DNA from 3 places in the Actinoallomurus oryzae genome. Region 1 is predicted to be linked to each of the others. Evidence: riboswitches for the same ligand, from Rfam matches in the RefSeq annotation. Region 1 holds a riboswitch; each other region holds the start of a gene.
What was found. A riboswitch is a leader RNA that binds a small molecule or an ion and turns the genes downstream of it on or off. The one in region 1 is predicted to bind ZMP and ZTP.
Positions count from the first base shown of each region.

Region 1 (3,265 bases):
TCGACGTGCTCAAGGAGGGGGCGCGGCTCGGCATCCGCCACTACGTCGTGCTCACCGCGGGCTTCGGCGAGACCGGGGCGGAGGGACGCAAGCGCGAGGAGGAGCTCACCGCCTTCTGCCGGGCGAACGGCCTGACCGTGCTCGGTCCGAACGGCAACGGCTACATCAACGCGGGGGCCGGCATCACCCCGTACGGCCTGCCGATCCCGCCGCCGCTGCTGCGCGGATCGGTCGGCGTCGTGCTGCAGAGCGGCGCGCTGGCCAGCTCCGTGCTCGCGTTCAGCCAGGCCCGCGGCATCGGCCTGAGCCTGCTCACCTCGATGGGCAACGAGGCCGTGGTCTCGGTCACCGACGTCATCGACCACCTCGTGGACGACCCGGCGACCCGCGTCATCGCGCTCTTCCTCGAGTCGATCCGCCGGCCGGAGGAGTTCGCCCGGGTGGCGCGCCGCGCGCTGGCGGCGGGAAAGCCGATCGTCGCGCTCAAGATCGGCCGTAGCGGGCTCGCCTCCCGTACGGCGCAGGCGCACACCGGCGCTCTCGTCGGTGACGACGCCGTCATCGACGCGGCCTTCCGGCAGCTCGGCGTCATCCGCGTCCGCTCGCTGGAGGATCTGATCATCACGGCCGGGCTGCTCGCGTCGTCCGGGCCGCTGCCGGGGCCCCGCCTCGGCGTCGTCACGCCGTCGGGCGGCGCATCGGAGATCATCGCCGACCGCGCCGAGGACGAGGGGCTGGAGCTGCCGGCGTTCGCCGAGGAGACCGTCGCCCGGCTGACCGAGATCATGCCGGACTTCGGCAGCCCCGCGAACCCGCTCGACGTGACCGGGTACGTCGTCGTCGACCGCACCCTGCTCTCCCGCGCGCTGCGGATCGTCGCCGAGGACCCGGGCATCGACGTCGTCATGCTCCTGTCCGACCTGCCGCGCGCCGAGCCGCCCGACCCCGAACCGGTGTTCCGGCTGTACGAGAAGAGCACGCGCATCATCGCGGAGTCGCCGCGTCCGGTCGTCATCGTCGGCAACGTGCTGACCGACGTCGGCTCCTTCGCCCGTACCCTCCAGGACCGCACCGGGTATCCGCACGTCGTCGGCGGCATCGAGCACGGCATGTCGGCCATCGGCGCCGCCGTCCGCTGGTCGGCGGCGCGCGAGCGGGCCGCCGTACGCCCGCGCGCCGCGACGCCGCCTCCCGTGGTGCGCGGCGAGCGGACCGGCGTGTGGGCCGAGCACCGGGCGTCCGCGCTCCTGGCGGAGGCGGGCGTGCCCGTGGTGCCGTCCGAGCTCGCGCCCGACGAGGAGGCGGCCGTGGCCGCCGCCGAGCGGTTCGGCCATCCGGTCGTGCTCAAGGCCGCCGCGGAGGGCCTGGGCCACAAGGGCGACGTCGGCGGCGTACGCCTCGGGCTCGGCTCCGCCGAGGACGTGCGGCGCGCGCACCGGGAGATCCTCGCGGCGGTCGGCGCGTCCGGTTTGGGCACGCTCGTCCAGCCGCAGCGTGAGGGCGGCGTCGAGCTGCTGGCCGGCGTCGTGCGCGACCCCGCCTGGGGCCTCGTGCTCGCGGTCGGCCTCGGCGGCGTGTGGGTCGAGGTGCTGAAGGACTCGGTGCTGCGCCTGCTGCCGGTGGACGCCGCCGAGGTCCGCCGCGCGCTCGGCGAGCTGCGCGGCGCGAAGCTCCTGACCGGCGCGCGGGGCACCGAACCGGCCGACCTGGACGCGCTCGCCGAGGTCATCACGCGCGTCGCGGACCTCGCCGGGGCGCTGGGCGACGACCTGGAGTCGCTGGAGATCAACCCGCTGCTGGTCCGCGGCTCACGCATCGAGGCCCTGGACGCCCTGGTGACCTGGCGTACGTGACCGGTACGCTGGCGGCGGCCGCGACTGGCGAGGGTGGATCACCACCGGGAAGCGGCCTGCCATCGATGCGGGCGCCGACCGCCTGGGCGCCTCCATCAGCGACATCGACCGCTGAGGAGGCCACGGCATGCAGCTGCGTTACGGCACCAACCCGCACCAGGAGGCGCGGGCGACATCGGTGGAGGACGGCGGCACGCCGCTCCGGCCGCTGAACGGCACACCCTCCTACATCAACCTGCTCGACGCGCTCCACGGCTGGCAGCTCGTCCGGGAGGCGAGCCGGGTGCTCGGCCGCCCGGCGGCCGCGTCGTTCAAGCACGTGTCGCCGGCCGGGGCGGCCGTGTCCGGGCCGGTCGACGCGGTCGCCGCGGAGCCGTACGGGCTCGGCGACGTCGGGGACCTCACCAGTGCCTACCTGCGCGCCCGCGACGCCGACCCCCGGTCCTCCTACGGCGACTTCGTGGCGGTGTCGCACCCGGTCGACGCCGAGCTCGCCGACGCCCTGGGCCCGGTGTTCAGCGACGGCATCGTGGCGCCCGGCTACGCCCCCGGCACCGTGGCCGCCCTGAGCCGCAAGAAGAAGGACCGCTTCGTGGTCTTCGAGGCCGACGAGACGTTCGCCCCGCCGGCGCGCGAGCGGCGGGAGGTCTTCGGCGTCGAACTGACGCAGGACCGGGACGAGGCGCCGATCTCGCGCGACCTGCTCGACCCGGCCGGTGACGCGGCGCCGCCCGGCACCGCCGTGCGGGACCTGCTGCTCGGGCTCGTCGTGCTCCGGTACACCCAGTCCAACGCGGTCTGTTACGTGCGCGACGGCATGACGCTCGGGGTCGGCGCGGGGCAGCAGTCGCGCGTCGACTGCACCCGCCTGGCCGGGGGCAAGACCGACATCTGGTGGCTACGGCGTCATCCGGCCGTGCGGGGCCTGGCCTTCGTACCGGGAGCCCGGCCGCAGGACCGGCTCAACTGGCGGATCCGGTACGCCGAGGGCGGCCTGACCCCCGACGAGGAACGGCGGCTGGCCGAGGCGCTGTCCGGCCCGGTCACCGGCCTCACCGCGGCGGACCGCGAGGAGTGGGCGCGCCGCCTGACCGGCGTGGCGTTCGCCTCCGACGGCGCGCTGCCCTTCCGCGACAACGTCGACCACGCCCGCCGCCACGGCGTGGCGTACATCGCCGAGCCGGGCGGCTCCATCCGGTCCGGCGAGGTCGCCGACGCCTGCCGCGAACACGGGATCGCGCTCGTACGGACCGGGCTCCGGCTCTTCCACCACTGAGCCGGGGTGCACGCGTGAGCGGCGCGGCGGCCCGCCGGCCGTCGACCGGATGGCTTCGGACGGGGCGTGGTGCGGTTCCGACGCGCTTTCTCAGGCGCCGAATCGGTCGAGCAGCGGGAGGCCGTTCGTCGTCATC
Region 1 covers NZ_BAABHF010000019.1:205,028-208,292, reverse strand. Annotated here, with positions in the region: gene ABEA10_RS15270 (acetate--CoA ligase family protein) at 1-1,853, shown strand, start outside; ZMP/ZTP riboswitch at 1,864-1,948, shown strand; gene ABEA10_RS15265 (phosphoribosylaminoimidazolecarboxamide formyltransferase) at 1,981-3,129, shown strand; gene ABEA10_RS15260 (amidohydrolase family protein) at 3,220-3,265, opposite strand, start outside.

Region 2 (3,265 bases), on a different contig from region 1:
CGGGCGTCATGTCGGGACACGCCGACATCATCCGTCATCCACCCAGGGACGCGCGGGGTCTTGCCTCATACGGCCTTGAGAGCCCCGGCCGTTCGCGCGGGCGGGACCCGCCGGGCCCGCCCGCGCCGGCGTCGCCGTGTCAGCGGGCGGGCGCCCATCCTGGCATCGGGAAGCCGTTCAGCAGGTCCTGGACCTCGCCCGCGATCTTCTCGAGCGCGGGTCCGTCCTCCGCCGCCGTGACCGCGCGGTCGATCCACTCGGCGACGGAGGTCATGTGCTCCTCGGTGAGGCCACGGGTGGTGATCGCCGCCGTGCCGAGGCGGATGCCCGACGGGCTCCACGGCTTGCGCGGGTCGAAGGGCACCGTGTTGAAGTTGAGCTCGATGCCGGCGAGGTCGAGCGCCTTGGCCGCCGGCTTGCCGGCGATGTTCTTGGCGGTCAGGTCGATGAGGATCAGGTGGTTGTCGGTGCCGCCGGAGACGAGGTCGAAGCCGCGGGCCGTCAGCGCGGCCGCGAGGGCCTTGGCGTTCGCGACGACCTGCTGGGCGTAGGTGCGGAACTCCGGCCGGGCGGCCTCGCCCAGCGCCACGGCGATCGCCGCGGTCGTGTGGTTGTGCGGGCCGCCCTGCAGCCCGGGGAAGATCGCCTTGTCGATCGCGGTGGCGTGCTCCTCGGTCGTCATGATCATCGCGCCGCGCGGGCCGCGCAGGGTCTTGTGGGTCGTCGTGGTGATCACGTCGGCGTGGCCGGCCGGGGACGGGTGCGCTCCCCCGGCGACCAGACCCGCGATGTGCGCGATGTCGGCGACGAGAACGGCTCCGGTCTCCCGGGCGATCTCGGCGAACGCGGGGAAGTCGATCGTGCGCGGGATCGCCGTGCCGCCACAGAAGATGACCTTCGGGCGTTCCTTGCGCGCGAGGTCGCGTACCTCGTCCATGTCGACCCGCCCGGTGGTGCGGCCGACCCCGTAGTGCACGGGACGCAGCCACTTGCCGGAGATCGACACCGGCGACCCGTGGGTCAGGTGACCGCCGTGGGCGAGCTCCAGCGACAGGAAGGTGTCGCCGGGCTCCATGAACGCCAGGTGCACCGCGAGGTTGGCGGGCGAGCCGGAGTACGGCTGGACGTTGGCGTGCGGGACGCCGAACAGCACACGGGCGCGCTCCTGGGCCAGCTCCTCCACCGGGTCGATGACCTGCTGGCCCTCGTAGTAGCGCTTGCCCGGATAGCCCTCGGAGTACTTGTTGGTCAGGACCGAGCCGGTGGCCTCCAGCACGGCGGGCGAGACGTAGTTCTCCGACGCGATCAGCCGGATCTTGTCGTGCTGGCGCGTCGCCTCGGCCTCGATGAGCTCGGCGACGGCCGGATCGGCGTCGGTGAGATGGGACAGACGTGGCTGGTGCATGAAGCCTCCTTGCGGCTCCAGACACCCAGGCGCGCGGTGCCGGACTGCTTCGCTCCCCGGTGGTGAACTCCACCTCGACGCGCCAGTCGCGAGGCCACCCATGGTAGCCGCCCGCGGATCAGTCAGTGGCGGCGTCGAAGGACTCGCCGAGCCAGGCACAGACCTGGTCGTCGACGTCGGCGGGGTCCAGCAACTTCAGGACGTGCATCGTACGGTCGCCGGAGACGGGCAGGCGGCGCGCGATCCGCGGGTGCTCGACCGGGCGCGGCAGGAACAGCCAGAGGTTGAGCGACCGGGCCTTGGGGCGTACCTCGGCGAGCTTGCGGTCGCTCTTGAGGAAGACCCCGACCCCGACCGCGTCGGCGTGGACGGGTCCCAGCGTGGCAAGGTGATCGACCACCCGGTCGTAGATCTCCCGGTAGCTCTCGGGCCACGGGGCGAAGCACTCATCGACCGTGCAGCCGGGCACGCACACGTGCGACTGCCCGGCACGCCCGAACTCGCGGTCGCACTCCGGACAGGTCCACCGGCTCACGCCCCCACACTAGAGGCCGGCGCGGTGCCTGGCGGTGGGACAGGCATCAACGGCGACGGCCCGGTGGACGCACGAGGCGTGCACCGGGCCGTCGCGGCCATGCCTAGTTGCGGGCGCGCTCCATGGCGGCCTGGATGGCGGCCCGCTCGTTGCGGAGCTTGGTGAGGGCCTCCTCGAGGATGGCCTCACCGTCGGCGTCGCTGCGCCGCTCCTTCACGTACGCGAGGTGCGTCTTGTACGGCTCGTTGCGCGGGGGCGCAGGGGGGTTCTGGGGGTCCTTGCCGGCGGGGAAACCGCAGCGGGGGCAGTCCCACTGGTCCGGTACGGCGACGTCGGTCGCGAAGCTCGGCCGGGATTCGTGCCGGTTCGCGCAGTAGAACGTCACCCACACCCGGGGTGCCGCTTCACCGCGCTCGGCCTCTCCCATCGGGCCGGCACCGACGCGGCTGCCCCGAATGGCGTTGCCACTACCCACGGAGTACTCCTCGTTATTCCTGCCGTCGCGACGAGGACGCGACGGCCGTCAACACTGCCTGGCCGGTATGCCTGTGCCGCGGATCAGCCGTGGTGGCCGTGTGCGAACAGCAGGCCCAGGGCGATGATCGACAGGAACCAGATGATGCCCGTGCCGATCGTGAGCCGGTCGAGGTTGCGCTCGACCACGGACGACCCGCCCAGCGATGAGCTGATACCGCCACCGAACAGATCCGACAGGCCACCGCCCTTGCCCTTGTGGAGGAGGACGAGCAACACCATCAGCGCGCTCGTGATGATGAGGACGATGGAAGTTCCGATGATCACAGCAGTTCAGCGCTTTCGTGATTAACCCCGCCGGGCGCGGGGAATAGTCGCGTATTCAGGTCATCCGTTCCGAGGGTACGTCACTACCCCCGCCTGTCTCAGCAGAAACGCCCAGTCCGGTGACGAAGATCAGGCGAGCCGCTCACGGAACCGGCAGATCTTGATGAACTCACCGGCATCGAGGCTCGCGCCTCCGACGAGTGCTCCGTCGATGTCGGACTGCGCCATGATGCCGGCGATGTTGTCACCCTTGACGGAACCGCCGTAGAGGATGCGCACCTGATCGGCGAGATCTCCACTGTACAACTCGGCGAGGCGTGTACGGATCGCGCCGCACACCTCCTGCGCGTCGTCGGGAGTGGCGACCTCACCGGTACCGATGGCCCAGACCGGCTCGTAGGCGATGACAATCTGCCGGGCCTGGTCCGCGGGCACCTTCTCCAACGCGCCGTCGAGCTGGCCGAGCGTGTGCGACAGGTGCTCGGCCGCCTGGCGGATCTCCAGACCCTCCCCGACGCACAGGA
Region 2 covers NZ_BAABHF010000064.1:37,689-40,953, reverse strand. Annotated here, with positions in the region: gene ABEA10_RS47535 (serine hydroxymethyltransferase) at 140-1,405, opposite strand; ZMP/ZTP riboswitch at 1,422-1,505, opposite strand; gene ABEA10_RS47530 (DUF5655 domain-containing protein) at 1,524-1,940, opposite strand; gene ABEA10_RS47525 (RNA polymerase-binding protein RbpA) at 2,044-2,415, opposite strand; gene secG (preprotein translocase subunit SecG) at 2,499-2,741, opposite strand; gene tpiA (triose-phosphate isomerase) at 2,871-3,265, opposite strand, start outside.
Region 2: another riboswitch for ZMP and ZTP. It lies ahead of ABEA10_RS47535 (serine hydroxymethyltransferase); the one in region 1 lies ahead of ABEA10_RS15265 (phosphoribosylaminoimidazolecarboxamide formyltransferase).

Region 3 (3,265 bases), on a different contig from region 1:
TTCCGCCATTCCAGGACCCTGTTCCACACCAGACGTACGCAGCCGAACGTGCGGCTCAGGACCGCCACCTGCTCCGGGGTGGGATAGGCCCGCACCTTGTAACTCGTACGCACGTTCGAAACTCTCGCATCGCCAGAAGATCAGCAACGACGAACGGAAGAATAGAGCGGAAAGACGGTAATGACTGCTTCGCGCCTAGGGCCATCCCGACCTGGGCCCCCTACCGAGGATCCTCCCGCCGCTGGCGGATCGGGTCACCTCCGTATGTCTCGGTGAGACGCTCTACTAGGCTTTCGGCACGGCCGGCTCGACTTACCGCAGGAGGACCTCGTGATCACCGCCATCGTGCTCATCAAGGCCGACGTCTCGCGCATCCCCGAGGTCGCCGAGACCATCGCCGGGCTCGAAGGGGTCAGCGAGGTCTACTCGGTGACGGGCGAGTTCGACCTGGTCGCGCTGGTGCGGGTCCGCCAGTACGAGCAGATCGCCGACGTCATCCCCGGCCGCCTCAACAAGGTCGACGGCGTCACCCACACCGAGACCCACATCGCCTTCCGCGCCTACTCCCAGCACGACCTGGAGGCCACCTTCTCCCTCGGCCTCCCCGACGCCGACTGAGACCTCCTCTGCGTCGCTGAGACCTCCACCGGGCGGTCGGCCGTGACCACCCGAGCACCACACCGGAATGGCTCGTGACCAGCGTCAAGGGCGCCGAGAGAGCCGGTCAGGCGGTCAGGCTCCGTTCCGCCGCCTCGACGGTCTGCTCCAGCAGGACGGCGATGGTCATCGGGCCGACGCCGCCCGGCACCGGGGTGATGAGGCTCGCGCGCGTCCTCGCCGTCTCGAAGTCGACGTCGCCGACATTGCCCGCGTTGTAACCGGCGTCGACGACGACCGCTCCGGGCTTGACGTCCTCACCCCGGATGAACCTCGGCCGGCCCACGGCCGCCACGACGACGTCCGCCTCTCTCACGAGTGCCGCCACGTCGGCCGTACGGGAGTGGCAGTAGGTGACCGTCGCGTCGCGGCCGAGCAGCAGCATCCCGGCCGGCTTGCCCAGGATGGCGCTCCGGCCGACCACGACCGCGTGCCGGCCCGCGAGCTCGACCTCGTACTCCTCCAGCAGCCGCACGATTCCGCCGGGCGTGCAGGACACGAAACCCGGTAGGCCGAAGCTCATCGCGGCGAACGAGCGCATCGTGACGCCGTCGACGTCGTTGGCCGGATCGATCGCCTCGAACGCGGCCCGCTCGTCGATGTGCGGCCCGGCCGGATGCTGCAGGAGGATGCCGTCCACACCCGGGTCGTCCGACAGGGCGGTGATGGTGCCGATGAGCTCCGCCGTCGTGGTCGAGGCCGGCAGCGGGACGTGGCGGGAGGTGATGCCCGCCTTCTCACACCGGGCGCGCTTCATCCGGACGTAGGTCACGGAGGCGGGGTCGTCGCCGACCAGCACGGTGGCCAGGCACGGAGCCGTGCCGCGTTGCCGTGTGACGGCCGCGGCGCGTTCAGTGGTGCGCTCGGTGATGCGGCGGGCCAGGGCGGTGCCGTCCATGAGACGGGCGGTGTGCGTCGTGGACATCGGGTCGCCGGGCATCGGGTCGCTCCTGCGGGTCGCGGTGGATCGGCCCAGGCGCACGGCACTCGATGGCAGGGCCGCTCCCCGGTGGTGACTCCACCTTCAGCGCCAGTCACGGCCCGTCCCAAGCGTAGCCGTTCCCACCGCCGCACGGCTCCGCACGGCACCGAGCAGAAGGCCCGCCACCGCGACGCGGTGACGGGCCTTCGCCGAACGTACGGGGTCAGCCGCGGCTGAGCTCGCGGTGTTCGCCGCCCTCGGTCTCCGGGTGCACGACGACGGCGTCGCCGTCGTCGTCGCCCGGCGCTCCGGGCTCGCCGTGGCCGTGACCGGCCGCGTGACCGTTGCCGATCGGGATGTCGTCGGTGGCGAACGCGCCGTTCAGCGCCCGGCGGGCCCGGCCCAGCGGCCCGCGGGAGGCCGGCGACGGGATGCCGTTCTCGTCCTCCTCCGCGCCCGAGACGAGCGGCGGCGCGGGCGGCTTGCTGATCAGGACCGCCTCGGCGTTCTCCTTGACCGGCTCGTGGACCTCGATGAACTCGCCGCTCGGCAGCATCTTGATGATGCCGGACTCGACACCGTGCTCGTACTCCTCCGCGTCCTTGCGCTGCAGGCCCAGGCAGATCCGCTTGGTCACGATGTAGGCGATGACCGGGCCGACGAAGACGGCCACGCGGAAGAACCACGTCGTCTGGTACAGCGAGATGTGGAACTTGTCGGCCAGGACGTCGTTGCCGCCCGCGAGCCACAGCAGCCCGTAGAAGGCGACGGCGGCCATGCCGACCGCGGTGCGGAACGGCGCGTTGCGCGGCCGGTCGGCGATGTGGTGGATGCGCCGGTCACCGGTCGCCCACTGCTCGACGAACGGCCACAGGGCGGCGCCCGTCATGATCAGGCCCAGCGGCACGAGCGCCGGCACGAGGACGTTCCACGAGACCGTGTGGCCCCAGAGGTTCGTCTCCCAGTTGGGCATGATGCGCAGCGCACCCTCGAGGAAGCCCATGTAGAAGTCGGGCTGCGACCCGGCCGTGATGGAGTCCGGGGTGTACGGGCCGAACAGCCAGATCGGGTTGATCTGGGCGAACGTCCCGAGGAGGGCGACGACCATGAAGGTGAAGACGAAGAACGCGGTGGTCTTGATGAGGAACACCGGGTAGAACGGCTTGCCCATCACGGACTTCTCCTCCCGGTTCTTGCCCGGGAACTGCGTGTGCCCCTGGAACCACAGGATCATGAAGTGCGCCCCGACGAGCGCCAGCAGGATGCCCGGGATGAGGAGCACGTGCACGGTGTAGAGCCGTGGGATGAAGTCGTGGCCGGGGAACTCGCCCCCGAAGGCGAAGAAGTACAGGTAGCTGCCGACGATCGGGATCGACTGCAGCACACCCTGGGTGATGCGCAGACCCGTGCCGGACAGCAGGTCGTCCGGCAGGGAGTAGCCGAACAGGCCCTCCAGGATCGCCACGGTGAACATCGTGATGCCGATGAGCCAGTTGATCTCACGCGGCTTGCGGTAGGCACCGGTGAAGAAGATCCGCAGCATGTGCGCCATGATCGACGCGAGGAACAGGATCGCCGACCAGTGGTGGATCTGCCGCATGAGCAGGCCGCCGCGGACATCGAAGCTGATGTGCAGCGTCGAGCTGTACGCCTCGCTCATGCTGACGCCGTTGAGCTTCGTGTAGC
Region 3 covers NZ_BAABHF010000025.1:31,106-34,370, reverse strand. Annotated here, with positions in the region: gene ABEA10_RS23790 (RNA-guided endonuclease InsQ/TnpB family protein) at 1-113, opposite strand, end outside; gene ABEA10_RS23785 (Lrp/AsnC family transcriptional regulator) at 331-618, shown strand; gene ABEA10_RS23780 (bifunctional 5,10-methylenetetrahydrofolate dehydrogenase/5,10-methenyltetrahydrofolate cyclohydrolase) at 725-1,597, opposite strand; ZMP/ZTP riboswitch at 1,621-1,705, opposite strand; gene qcrB (cytochrome bc1 complex cytochrome b subunit) at 1,803-3,265, opposite strand, start outside.
Region 3: another riboswitch for ZMP and ZTP. It lies ahead of ABEA10_RS23780 (bifunctional 5,10-methylenetetrahydrofolate dehydrogenase/5,10-methenyltetrahydrofolate cyclohydrolase); the one in region 1 lies ahead of ABEA10_RS15265 (phosphoribosylaminoimidazolecarboxamide formyltransferase).